Regions from separate parts of the Janthinobacterium algoris genome, predicted to be linked through region 2. Evidence: predicted binding sites of a transcription regulator. Region 2 holds the regulator's gene; the other holds the start of a gene.

Region 1 (5,839 bases), on a different contig from region 2:
CGCCATGCGGCGCGATCTTTGCCGAACTGGTACGCATGAATGAGGGCGAACGCCATGCCGTGGCGAAACAGGTGCTGGCGCACGTGCTGGGCCAGGTGGATCTGGCGCGCCTGCATGCGCGCACCCTGCATCTGGCGCAAGCACAGCTGCCCGGCAGCGCCGCCCGGCTGAACGGTGCGATTTTCGAACTTCCCCTGTTTGCCGTGGCGGACTTGCTGGGTTTTGCGCCAGCGCAATGGCCGGCGCTGGCCGCCTGGACGCGCGACTTTATCGCCTGTCTGTCGCCGCTGAGCAATGGAGCGCAACTGGCTGGCGCACAGGTGGCAGCGTATGCCCTGTTGCAAGGTTTTGGTCGCTTGCTGCGCGAGGCGGATGCGTTGCCGGGCAGCTTGGTGGGCAAGATTGTGGTAGAGGCGGATGCCGTGGGCTGGCAGGCCTCGGGCGGCTTGCTGGCCAACCTCGTGGGGCTGCTGTCGCAGACGTGCGACGCGACGGCCGGCTTACTGGGCAATGCCGTCGTGGCCTTGCGTACCCAAGCGGATTTACTGCCGCAACTGCGCGCAACGCCGCCGCTGTGGCCGGCCATGCTGCGCGAAGTCAGCCGGCATGATCCCTCCATCCACAACACGCGCCGCTACACGGCGGAGGACGTGGAGTTCAATGGCGTGCGCGTGCCGGCCGGGCAGATGATCGTCGTGGTGCTGGCCAGCGTCTGCCATGATGCCAGCGGGCAGGTGGCGCCAGGCTTTGGCCATGGTCGCCACGTCTGTCCGGGCCAGTCCATCGCGCACGCCATCGCCACGGCCTGCCTGCAAGCGTGGGCCGATGGGCTGGAAGACATGCCGCTGGCGTGGACTTATCTGCCGTCGCTGAACGCCCGCATCCCTGTCTTTAGCACTGGAGAAATAGCATGATTGCCGTGATTTTCGAGGTCTGGCCGAATGCAGAAGGGCGCCAGCAGTACCTGGACCTGGCCGCCGCGCTGCGGCCCTTGCTTGACGATATCGATGGTTTCATTTCCATCGAGCGCTTCAGCAGCTTGAGCGAGCCGGGTAAATTGCTGTCGCTCTCGTTTTTCCGCGACGAGGCGGCGCTGGCGCAGTGGCGGCAGCTGGAAGTGCACCGCGCGGCGCAATCGGCCGGCCGGCACGGCGTGTTTGACGACTACCGGCTGCGCATCGCCGGCGTGGTGCGCGATTACGGCATGCTTGACCGGCAACAGGCGCCGGCCCACAGCCAGCGGCGCCACCATGTTAGCGGGGTAGTGCGCCCTGCGTGATTTTCACCTTGACCCGGTAGGTGGGCTCTGCTGCATTGAGGGCGGGCGGCGTGGCCGGGTCGACGTCGAGCAGGGTGAACGTCAGGTGGTTGACAGTGACGGAACTGGCGGCACCTGGCATGGAATCGGACAGCACGATATCCGTGGCGCCCGCGCTGTTGCGCAAACTGAAACTGTAGCTGACGTAGCCTTTCCACACGCACACGGCGCCCTTGCGGCAGCGGCTGTCGTTGACACGTTCCAGTTTCAGGGTATCGGTAGCCGTGATGGCGACCTGTTCGCCCGGCGAGAGCACGTGGGTGACGTTGCGCGGCGTGTTTTCCGCGTCGCCGGCGCTGCCGGCCGCGCCGCAGCCAGCCAGCACGGCCAGGCAGGTGATGAATATGGGTAATAGCCAGCGACGATAAGAGTCATGGAGGTAATGCATATTTTTCCTTTCAAGTGGAGCGTTCCCGACGCGGCGTGCGCGCAAGAGATGAAAATGATAATAACAAAATGATATTTTCCCGGCGCACTATTGGCACGCTGCGGATGAATTGATGCGCCGGCCACGCGGCGCGCCGATTACTGCGTAAAATGGCTGTTTTGAAAATCAGGAAACAACCATGAAAAAAACTGCCCTGGCGAAAAGCGATGCCAAGAAACTGATGGGAAAGATGAATGTTCCCGGCGCCGGCGCATTCGGTAAGGAAGCGGTGGTCGTCGACCGCCGCGAGCAGCGCAAGCGCGATCAGGCCCTGGGCCTGGTGCCCTTCGCCGTCAAGCTGAACAGCGATCTGGTCTTGCAATTGCAGACCCTCGCCAAGGAGCGCGACGCGGATCTGAATGAATTGGTCGCCGAAATCCTGGTCAAGGGTTTGGCTGCAGCTTAACGGGCTGCCATGTTTATCTGTTGATAAACATTAAGTAGTAAAACTAAAAGGCGCCTTGCGGCGCCTTTTGCATTGCGGCCTTGCTTGTGCTTACACGTAAGCGGCCAGGGCACCCTTCATTTTTTTCAGCGCCGCTACTTCGATCTGGCGGATGCGCTCGGCCGATACGCCGAACTCTTCTGCCAAAGCGTGCAGGGTGGCGCCGGAACCGTCGTCGTTGGCCAGCCAGCGTGCTTCGATGATGCGGCGCGAACGGGCGTCGAGCTTGCCCAGGGCCGTTTCCAGGCCTTCCGATTGCAGACGCGTGACCTGTTCCGCTTCCAGCACCTTGGTCGGCTCGCTTTGCTCCGACGACAGATAAGCGATCGGCGAAAACTTGTCGTCTTCATCGTCGGTTGGCGACTCCAGCGCGATGTCGCGGCCGCTCAAACGCGTTTCCATCTCGATCACTTCTTCGCGCTTCACGTCGAGGAGCTTGGCCAGCGCATCGATCTGCTTGGGCGTCATCGCGTCCAGGCCCGTCTTGTGGCTGCGCAGGTTGAAGAACAGCTTGCGCTGTGCCTTCGTCGTCGCGACCTTGACCAGGCGCCAGTTTTTCAGGATGTACTCATGCATCTCGGCTTTCACCCAGTGCATGGCGTACGACACCAGGCGCACGCCCTGGTCCGGATCGAAACGTTTTACGGCTTTCATCAAGCCAATATTGCCTTCCTGAATCAGGTCGGCATGCGGCAAGCCATAGCCCAGGTAGCCACGGGCAATCGAGACCACCAGGCGTAGGTGCGACAGCACCAATTCTTGCGCGGCGGCCAGGTCATTTTTTTCACGCAGGCGTGTCGCCAGCGAAATTTCTTCGTCGTGGGTCAACATGGGCAGGCGGTTCACGGCCGAGATGTAGGCGTCGATATTGCCCAGATTGCCAGTGAACCCGAGGCCCAGCGCATTATTTTTGGTCGGAACCAATGCGGACGTTGCGGACATCATAGTCATGTTTTCTCCCTCGTAGTCTTGCTTTGTTCCAGATAGCCATGTCACGCGACGTGGCCTGATTGTCTGTTCGGTTTTGCGTATTCGGTCTTGCACTTGCAGATCGCGGCGCCATCTATATCTGGCACTCATGGCACTCATGGCGGCGCTCATGGCGGTTCTGCTGTTGGTATGTGCCTATATTAGCACTCTCTGCCCGAGAGTGCCAATCAGCACATTTAATCGTCCTGATAGCCTAAATACTATGGCGATTTAGTAGTTGATAATTTATCTAAAACGCGCCGCCAAGGCGCATGGTGACTGCAGTGTGCACCTGTTTGCTCGCGCCGGAAAGGGCCGCACGCCTCTTGACGAACGGACATAGTCTACGGCCGCAAGCTGAAGCGAACCTTAAGAATACTTGCTAGATATCAAGATAACCACAGCATGTGGTGGATATTAAAAAAGCAAGGAGGAGGTGCGGCGCATGGCGGCGCCAGGGGCGCCGCCATGGAAACGATGGTCAGTTCAGGCGCGCCAGGTGGCGCTGTACGCAGAGGAAGGCGCCGATCAAGCCCAGGCCGGCGCTGACGGCCAGCAAACCGGCCATCGGCAGCGGTGCCAGCGGCACCAGCTGGAATTCGGACGCATACAGGCGTGCAAACTCGGCAATCGCGGTATTGAGTGGCTGCAAGGCCAGCGCCACGGCGCCCAGCGCCAGCGCACCGGCGCACAGGCCCAGCAGGGCGCCCGTGTAATAGAAGGGGCGGTGGATGAAGGTGTCGGTGGCGCCGATCAATTTCGAAATGCTGATTTCATCGCGCTGCTGCATCACTTGCAAGCGGATGGTGTTGAAGACCACGGCGATTACGGCCACCCCCAGGGTCATGGCCAGCAGCAACAGCACCAGGCGCAGCACGCCCAGCAGGGCCGCCAGGCGCTTGACCCAGGCCGAATCGACTTGCGCCGATTCCACGCCTGGCAGGTGGCGCAACTGTTCCGCCACGGCATCGACGTCCTGCGCTTCGCTGGCGCTGCTGAACGCATCGAGCTTCAGCACGTAGCTGTCGGGTAGGGGATTGTCGCCCAGGGTGCTGAGCACGTCGGCCAGGCCGTTCTTGTTTTTCAGGGTGTCGAGCGCCTGTTCGCGCGGGATGAAGACGATCTTCGCGTTTTGCGCGCCCACAATCTTGCGCATGGCGCTGGCCAGGGCCACGGCTTGCTCGCGCGGCGTGTCGATCGTCAGGAAAACGCTGATTTCCGGGTCGACCGACATCTGTTCCGACATGGGGCGCACATTGTCGAGCATGGTCAAGCCGGCGAACGGCAGCGACAGGGCGATGGCGACGACGAGCACGTTCAATAAAAAGCCGCCCGGCGACTTGCGCAAATGAATCAGCGCCGAGCCCAGCGCGAAGCGGTGTTGACGGAACCAGCCTCTCATGCCTGTTCTCCCTGCGCGTCGTCCGGGTCGGGGGATGGCGCAAAATCGGGATCGGGTGGCGCGAAGACGGGTGCCTGCGTGGCCTTGTCGATGGCCACCAGCTGGCCGTTTTTCAAGTGGATCACGCGGGCGGCGGCGTCGAGCATCTGTTCGTCATGGCTGGAAATGAGGCAAGTCACGCCCACCGAATGAAACGCTTTCAGGGCGTCGAGCACCTTGTTAGCGCTGGCGCGGTCCAGGTTGGCCGTTGGTTCGTCGGCCAGGATGATCTGCGGCCGGTTGACGATGGCGCGCGCAATCGACACGCGCTGCTGTTCCCCGCCCGACAGCGACAGGGGACGCGCCATGGCGCGGTCCAGCAGCCCCACCTTGTCGAGGGCGGCGCGCGCGCGCTGTTCGGCGGCCGCCTTGTGAGCGCCGACGACGAGCAGCGGCAGCATGACGTTGGCCAGGATGGAGCGGTCGTTCAATAATTTTTGCTGCTGGAAGATCAGGCCCATGTTACGGCGCAAAAACGGCACGCCGGCCGGCTTGATCTTCGCCATGTCCTGGCCATTGACGATCAGCTTGCCCGAGCTGGGGCGCTCCATGGCGGCGATCATTTTCAGCAGGGTGGACTTGCCGGCGCCGGAGGGGCCGGCCAGAAAGACCAGCTCGCCTTTGGCAATGCTCAGCGAAATGTCGCTGAGCGCCACGGCGTCGGCGGAGTATTGCTTGGAGACGTGTTGAAATTCAATCATGTATAGGCTTATCCGAGCAGCGCTTCGACAAATTCGGCAGCCACGAAAGGCTGCAAGTCTTCAATTTTCTCACCGATGCCGATGAAATACACGGGCACGGGGCGCACGCGGGCAATCGCCGCCAGCACGCCGCCCTTGGCGGTACCGTCCAGCTTGGTGATTACCAGGCCGCTCAACTGCAGGGCATCGTCAAACGCCTTGACTTGCGTGAGGGCATTCTGGCCCGTGTTGCCGTCGATGACGAGCAGGGTTTCATGCGGCGCGCCCTCCATGCCTTTGCCGATTACGCGCTTGATTTTCTTCAATTCTTCCATCAGGTGCAATTGCGTCGGCAAGCGGCCTGCCGTGTCGACCATGACCACGTCGATGCCGCGCGCTTTCGCCGATTGCACCGAGTCATAGGCCACGGCAGCCGGGTCGCCCGATTCCTGCGAGATGACGGTGACGTTGTTGCGTTCGCCCCAGACCATCAGCTGCTCGCGCGCGGCGGCGCGGAAGGTGTCGCCCGCAGCCAGCAGCACCGATTGATTGTTCGACT
Region 2 (5,839 bases):
CTGTAACAATTTTTCGCCGGGAAGCGCTGGCCCGGCCCCATTTCACGGGGCACAGCCATGCCGGCGGCGGCGATCAGTGCGACAATAGACGCAGGCTGCGCACCGTGGCGCGGCATCTACTGTGAATCCCATGTCTCTTGCTCCTGTAAAAGCTGCCGTACCGCCCAAGGCCATCCTGTTCGATCTCGACGATACCTTGTGGCCCATCGCGCCCGTGATTGCCGCCGCCGAAACCCTGCTGCACGATTGGCTGGCCACGCATGCGCCCAAGGTGGCGCAGCAGTTTTCCATCGAGGTGCTGCGCCAGCACCGTCTGGCCATGCTCAAGGAACAACCGCATTTCCATGGCAACCTGATCGAGTTGCGCCGCGCCGGTCTGCTGGCCGCCTTCGAGGCCGCCGGCGAGGATGCCGCCCTGGTCGATGGGGCCATCCTGCACTTCCTGGCCGCGCGCAACCGCGTCCAGCCGTATGACGACGTCTTGCCTGGCCTGGCCTGGATGGGGCAGCGCATGTTGGTCGGCTCGATCTCGAATGGCAATGCGGACCTTGACATTATCGGCCTGGCGCAGCATTTCAAGGTATCGATTGCTGCCAGTGATTTTGGCGTGGCCAAGCCCGATGCCAGCATCTTCCTGGCCGCTTGCGCCGCGCTGGAGGTGGCCCCGCATGAAGCCGTGTATGTGGGGGACGACCTGCATTTCGACGTGACGGGAGCGCAAGGAGCGGGCATGCGTGCCGTCTGGATGAACCGCAAGGGCAGCGACGCCCACCTGGCCGCCGGTGTGCAGCCCGACGCTATCTGCGCCAACTTTGACGAGTTGCTGTTGTGGCTGCAGCAGCAAGATTGATCGCCGCCGGACGGGCGAACGTGCATAATAGGTGCTGTTGATGCATGGTCGGCCGCTTTCATTGCCGCTTGATTAACAATATGCTTGTTTAAAGAATATTTGCTTACCTAAGACACCATGCAACTCGATACACGTGCCCAAACACTGCTGAAAGCCCTGGTCGAGCGATATATCGCCGACGGCCTGCCGGTCGGTTCGCGCGCCTTGTCGAAAATTTCCGGTCTGGATCTGTCGCCGGCCACGATCCGCAATATCATGGCCGACCTGGAGGAGCTCGGCTATGTGTCCAGTCCGCATACCTCGGCCGGTCGCATACCCACGCCGCGCGGCTACCGCATCTTTGTCGACACCTTGCTGACCGTCCGGCATCTGGATGAGCACATGGTGGAGTCGCGCATGCGCCTGCAGACGCCGCAGCCGCAAAAAACCATCGCCAACGCGGCGCAGATGCTGTCGTCGCTGTCGCAGTTTGCCGGCGTCGTGCTGAGTCCGCGCCGTGAATCCGTGTTCCAGCAAATTGAATTCTTGCGCCTGTCCGAAAAGCGCATCTTGCTCGTCATCGTCGCCCCGGGCGGCGACGTGCAGAACCGCCTGCTGCTGACGGAGGCCGACTATACGCCGGCGCAACTGGTGCAATCGGCCAATTACATCAACCAGAATTATGGCGGCCTGTCCTTCGATGCCGTGCGCGTTCGCTTGCAGGGTGAATTGCGCCAGCTGCGCGACGATATGGGCAGCCTGATGCAGGCGGCCGTGGAAGCGGGCAGCGAAGCGATGGCCGACCATAGCGATGACATGGTGATTTCCGGCGAGCGCAACTTGCTCAGCGTGAGCGATCTGTCATCAAATATGCATTCGCTGCGCCAGATGTTCGACATGTTCGAGCAAAAAACGGGCTTGATGCAGCTGCTCGACGTGTCGAGCAAGGCGACGGGCGTGCAGATCTTCATCGGCGGCGAATCGAACCTGGTGCCGATGGATGAAATGAGTGTGGTGACGGCGCCGTATGAAGTCAACGGCAAGATTGTGGGAACATTGGGAGTGATCGGACCGACGCGCATGGCTTATGAGCGCGTCATCCCGATTGTCGATATCACGGCCAAGTTGCTGTCAAGCGCACTTAGCCATCATTGAGCGCACTGACTGACGCGCCGGCTGCTCCCGTGAGAACGGCCGGCACGGATCAGGCGGTTTTGTGCGGGCAAGCCGTCTTGATGCAGTTGCCATAGATGGCCAAGGCGTGTTCGGCGATCTTGAAGCCGCGCTCTTCGGCCACTTTTTGCTGGCGGATTTCGATTTCTTCGTCGAAGAATTCTTCGACCCGGCCACAGTCGAGGCATACCAGGTGATCGTGGTGGGAGCCTTCGTTGAGCTCGAAAATCGCCTTGCCGGTTTCAAAATGATTGCGGTTGAGCAAACCTGCCTGTTCAAATTGCGTCAGGACACGGTAGACAGTTGCCAAGCCAACATCCATATTGTCGGCCAGCAGAATTTTATAGACGTCTTCTGCTGTCAGGTGGCGTACCGGGCTACTCTGGAAGATATCGAGTATCTTCAGGCGTGGCAGGGTCGCTTTCAGGCCGCTTGCCTTGAGATCACTAGGATTGTTACTCATGTTTGTTGCTCGTATGTGGGTCAGGTGCTTTATCATATAGCGTTTTGTCGGGGAGTGCCAAAATATGCATTTTTTGGCAGGCCGGTCACTCCTGGCGTTTTGTTCATCCAATTGAGGTCATTTATGCGCGTAACACCGGCTGTATTGCCATCTCTCTGGCACCGTATTTCATTTCGAGCACCAGTCGTGGCAGGCATGGTCTGTGTCGCGCTCGCCATGTCCGGCTGCGCCAGCCGCGGCATCCTTGGCGAAAAGCCGGCAGCCAGCCAAAAAGAAGGCAAGGAAGTGGTCCCCGAACAGGGCGCACAAACGAACACCATTACGCCGCTGCAAAAATTCATGTGGTTTTTCTCGCCGTATCGTCCTGACATTCAACAAGGCAACTTTGTCTCCGAAGAGATGCTGGCCCAGTTGAAAGTGGGCATGACGCGTGACCAGGTGCGTTTCGTCCTCGGCACCTCCCTGCTGACCGACATTTTCCATGCCGACCGCTGGGATTATCCATTCCGCCTGGCCCGGGGCAGTGGCGAAACCACCAGCAGCCGTGTGGTCGTGTACTTCGGCAAGGATGGCAAAGTTGAACGTTTCGAAGGTGGCAACCTGCCGACGGAGAAAGAATACATCGACCGCATCGCCGGTCCGTCGCCGTTTGCCAAGGTCGCCAAGGCCGATGTGCCTGCCGCTGTCGTTCCATCGCCCGTGGCACCGAGCGCCGTGCCCGTGCCCGCCGATGCCGCCCCCGCCATTCCTGTGAGCAAGCCTGACGTTGCACCGGCACCTGCAACGGCGCCTGCCGCCGAGCCTGCACCCGCTGCCGAGTCCACCAAATAAGTGCTGTAAGAGAATAAAATGACTGAACTGAAAATCGCCATCGCTGGCGCCAGTGGCCGCATGGGCCATATCCTGATCGAAGCGGTCAGCAATGACCCTGACGCTGTGCTGGCCGGCGCGCTCGATCGCGCTGGCTCGCCGTCCGTCGGCCAGGATGCCGCTGCCTTTCTTGGTAAACCTGCCGGCGTGCTGATCGAATCCGACCTAGCCACCGGCTTGGCCGGCGCCGATTACCTGATCGACTTCACGCGTCCGGAAGGCACTTTGCAGCACCTGGCGTATTGCGCCGAGCACGGCATCAAGATGATCATCGGCACCACCGGTTTCGATGATGCCGGCAAGGCCGCCATTGCCGCCGCTGCCGAAAAGACGGCCATCATGTTCGCACCGAACATGAGCGTGGGCGTGAATGTCACCATGAAGTTGCTGGAACTGGCCGCGAAAAGTCTGTCCGAAGGCTACGACATTGAAATTATCGAAGCGCATCACCGCCACAAGGTCGACGCGCCATCGGGCACCGCCCTGCAGATGGGGGAAGTGGTGGCCGGGGCCCTGGGCCGCGACTTGAAGGAATGCGCCGTGTACGGCCGCGAAGGCGTGACGGGCGAACGCGATCCGTCAACCATCGGCTTTGCCACCATCCGCGGCGGCGATATCGTGGGCGACCATACGGTGCTGTTTGCCGGCATCGGCGAGCGCATCGAGATCAGCCACAAGTCGAGCAGCCGCGTCACCTATGCCCACGGCGCCCTGCGCGCTGCGCGTTTCCTGGCCGACAAGCCGACCGGCCTGTTCGACATGCAGGACGTGTTGTCGCTGAAGAACTGAGGAAGACCATGGCCACTGCCATCCTGAATGGAAAAGACATCACCGACGAAGCGAGCTTTCACGCGCAATGCGTGCAAGCCTTCGGTTTCCCTGAATTTTACGGCAACAGCATGGATGCCTGGGTCGATTGCCTCAGCTATCTACGCGATGAAGACGGTATGAGCAAGTTCCGTTTGAAACCGAACGAAGTGCTGGAGGTCATCGTGCAAGACGCGGAGGCAATGAAGGCGCAGGCGCCGGACTTGTTGGAAGAAATCACGTTTTGCATCGCCGGCATCAATGAACGCTACGAAGACTATGGCGAAAAGCCGGCGCTGAAGCTGGTGCTGAAATAATGCTGAATCAATAAAAAACGCCGGACAGTTTTGCAACTGTCCGGCGTTTTTCTTTAGACGACCTTGCGTTCGCGCAAGCCGTCGATCTGGCCGCTATCGAGCCCCAGCCACTGCTGCAGCACTTCCTGCGTATGCTGCCCCAGCAACGGTGGCGGCAAGCGGTATTGCACCGGCGAGCCGGACAGGCGCACGGGATTGGCCACCAGCGCCACCGTGCCCGCCGTCGGATGCGGCATCTCGACTTTCATGCCACGCGCGACCACTTGCGGGTCGGCAAAGACCTGGTCGATGCGATTGACAGGGCCGCACGGCACGGCCTGCGCCTCGAAGGCGCTGATCCACTCGGCCGTCGTGCGCATGACGGTGGCCTGGCGCAGCAGCGGAATCAGGATGGCCCGGTGCGCCACGCGCTGCGGATTGGTGGCGAAGCGTTCGTCCTGCGCCCATTCCGGGTGGCCGGCGATGGCGCAAAAGCGCGAAAACTGCCCGTCGTTGCCGATCGCCAAAATCATGTCGCCATCGGCCGTGGGAAAGTCTTGATATGGAACAATGTTCGGATGCGCATTGCCCATGCGCTGGGGCACTTTTCCTCCGCACAGGTAATTGGCTGCCTGGTTGCCCAACGCCGCCACTTGCACGTCGAGCAAGGCCAGGTCGATATGCTGACCCAGGCCCGAGCGCTCGCGTTCGGCCAGCGCCGCCTGCACGGCGATGGTGGCGTACAGGCCCGTCATGATGTCCGTTTGCGCCACGCCCACTTTTTGCGGCCCGGCACCCGGCTGGCCATCGGGCACGCCCGTAATGCTCATCAAACCGCCCATGCCCTGGATCAAAAAGTCATAGCCGGCGCGCGCCGCGTACGGCCCGTCCTGGCCAAAGCCCGTGATCGAGCAGTAGACGAGGCGCGGGTTGAGTGCCAGCAAGCTGGCCGCGTCTAAACCATATTGCTTCAAGCCGCCCAGCTTGAAATTTTCCAGCAGCACGTCCGCCTCTTGCGCCAACTGGCGCACGAGGGCTTGCCCTTCAGGGGCGGCCAGGTCGATGCACAGGGAGCGCTTGTTGCGGTTGGCGCACTGGAAGTAGGCGGCCTCGGCGGTATCGCGGCCGTCTTCATCTTTCAGATACGGCGGGCCCCAGGAGCGCGTATCGTCGCCGCGGCCCGGCTGTTCAACCTTGACCACGTCGGCACCGAGGTCGGCCAGCATTTGCCCGGCCCACGGGCCGGCCAGCACGCGCGACAGGTCCAGCACGCGCAAGCCGACTAATGGCGCGGGCCGCAAGGTGGAGGCGAAGGTGGAAGCCAAGGCGTCCATTAGTTGAAGGCGGCGATGCCGGTGATGGCGCGGCCGATGATCAGTGCGTGCACATCGTGCGTGCCTT

Evidence for each region. The regulator HrcA, encoded in region 2, represses chaperone genes, less so after heat shock. The targets are predictions, from matches to a motif close to TTAGCACTCNNNNNNNNNGAGTGCTAA.
Region 1: the regulator HrcA is predicted to act here: its motif matches at 3,321-3,347, upstream of rpoH (RNA polymerase sigma factor RpoH).

Annotation. Positions count from the first base shown of each region.
Region 1 covers NZ_JBNYXZ010000009.1:197,192-203,030, forward strand. The annotation lists gene ACQ4W7_RS15530 (cytochrome P450 family protein) at 1-914, shown strand, start outside; gene ACQ4W7_RS15535 (antibiotic biosynthesis monooxygenase family protein) at 911-1,279, shown strand; gene ACQ4W7_RS15540 (hypothetical protein) at 1,254-1,706, opposite strand; gene ACQ4W7_RS15545 (hypothetical protein) at 1,885-2,151, shown strand; gene rpoH (RNA polymerase sigma factor RpoH) at 2,242-3,135, opposite strand; gene ftsX (permease-like cell division protein FtsX) at 3,641-4,561, opposite strand; gene ACQ4W7_RS15560 (cell division ATP-binding protein FtsE) at 4,558-5,301, opposite strand; gene ftsY (signal recognition particle-docking protein FtsY) at 5,310-5,839, opposite strand, start outside.
Region 2 covers NZ_JBNYXZ010000017.1:41,982-47,820, forward strand. The annotation lists gene ACQ4W7_RS22370 (HAD family hydrolase) at 131-850, shown strand; gene hrcA (heat-inducible transcriptional repressor HrcA) at 968-1,984, shown strand; gene fur (ferric iron uptake transcriptional regulator) at 2,034-2,465, opposite strand; gene ACQ4W7_RS22385 (outer membrane protein assembly factor BamE) at 2,661-3,296, shown strand; gene dapB (4-hydroxy-tetrahydrodipicolinate reductase) at 3,315-4,124, shown strand; gene ACQ4W7_RS22395 (barstar family protein) at 4,133-4,459, shown strand; gene ACQ4W7_RS22400 (CaiB/BaiF CoA transferase family protein) at 4,513-5,772, opposite strand; gene ACQ4W7_RS22405 (acyl-CoA dehydrogenase) at 5,772-5,839, opposite strand, start outside.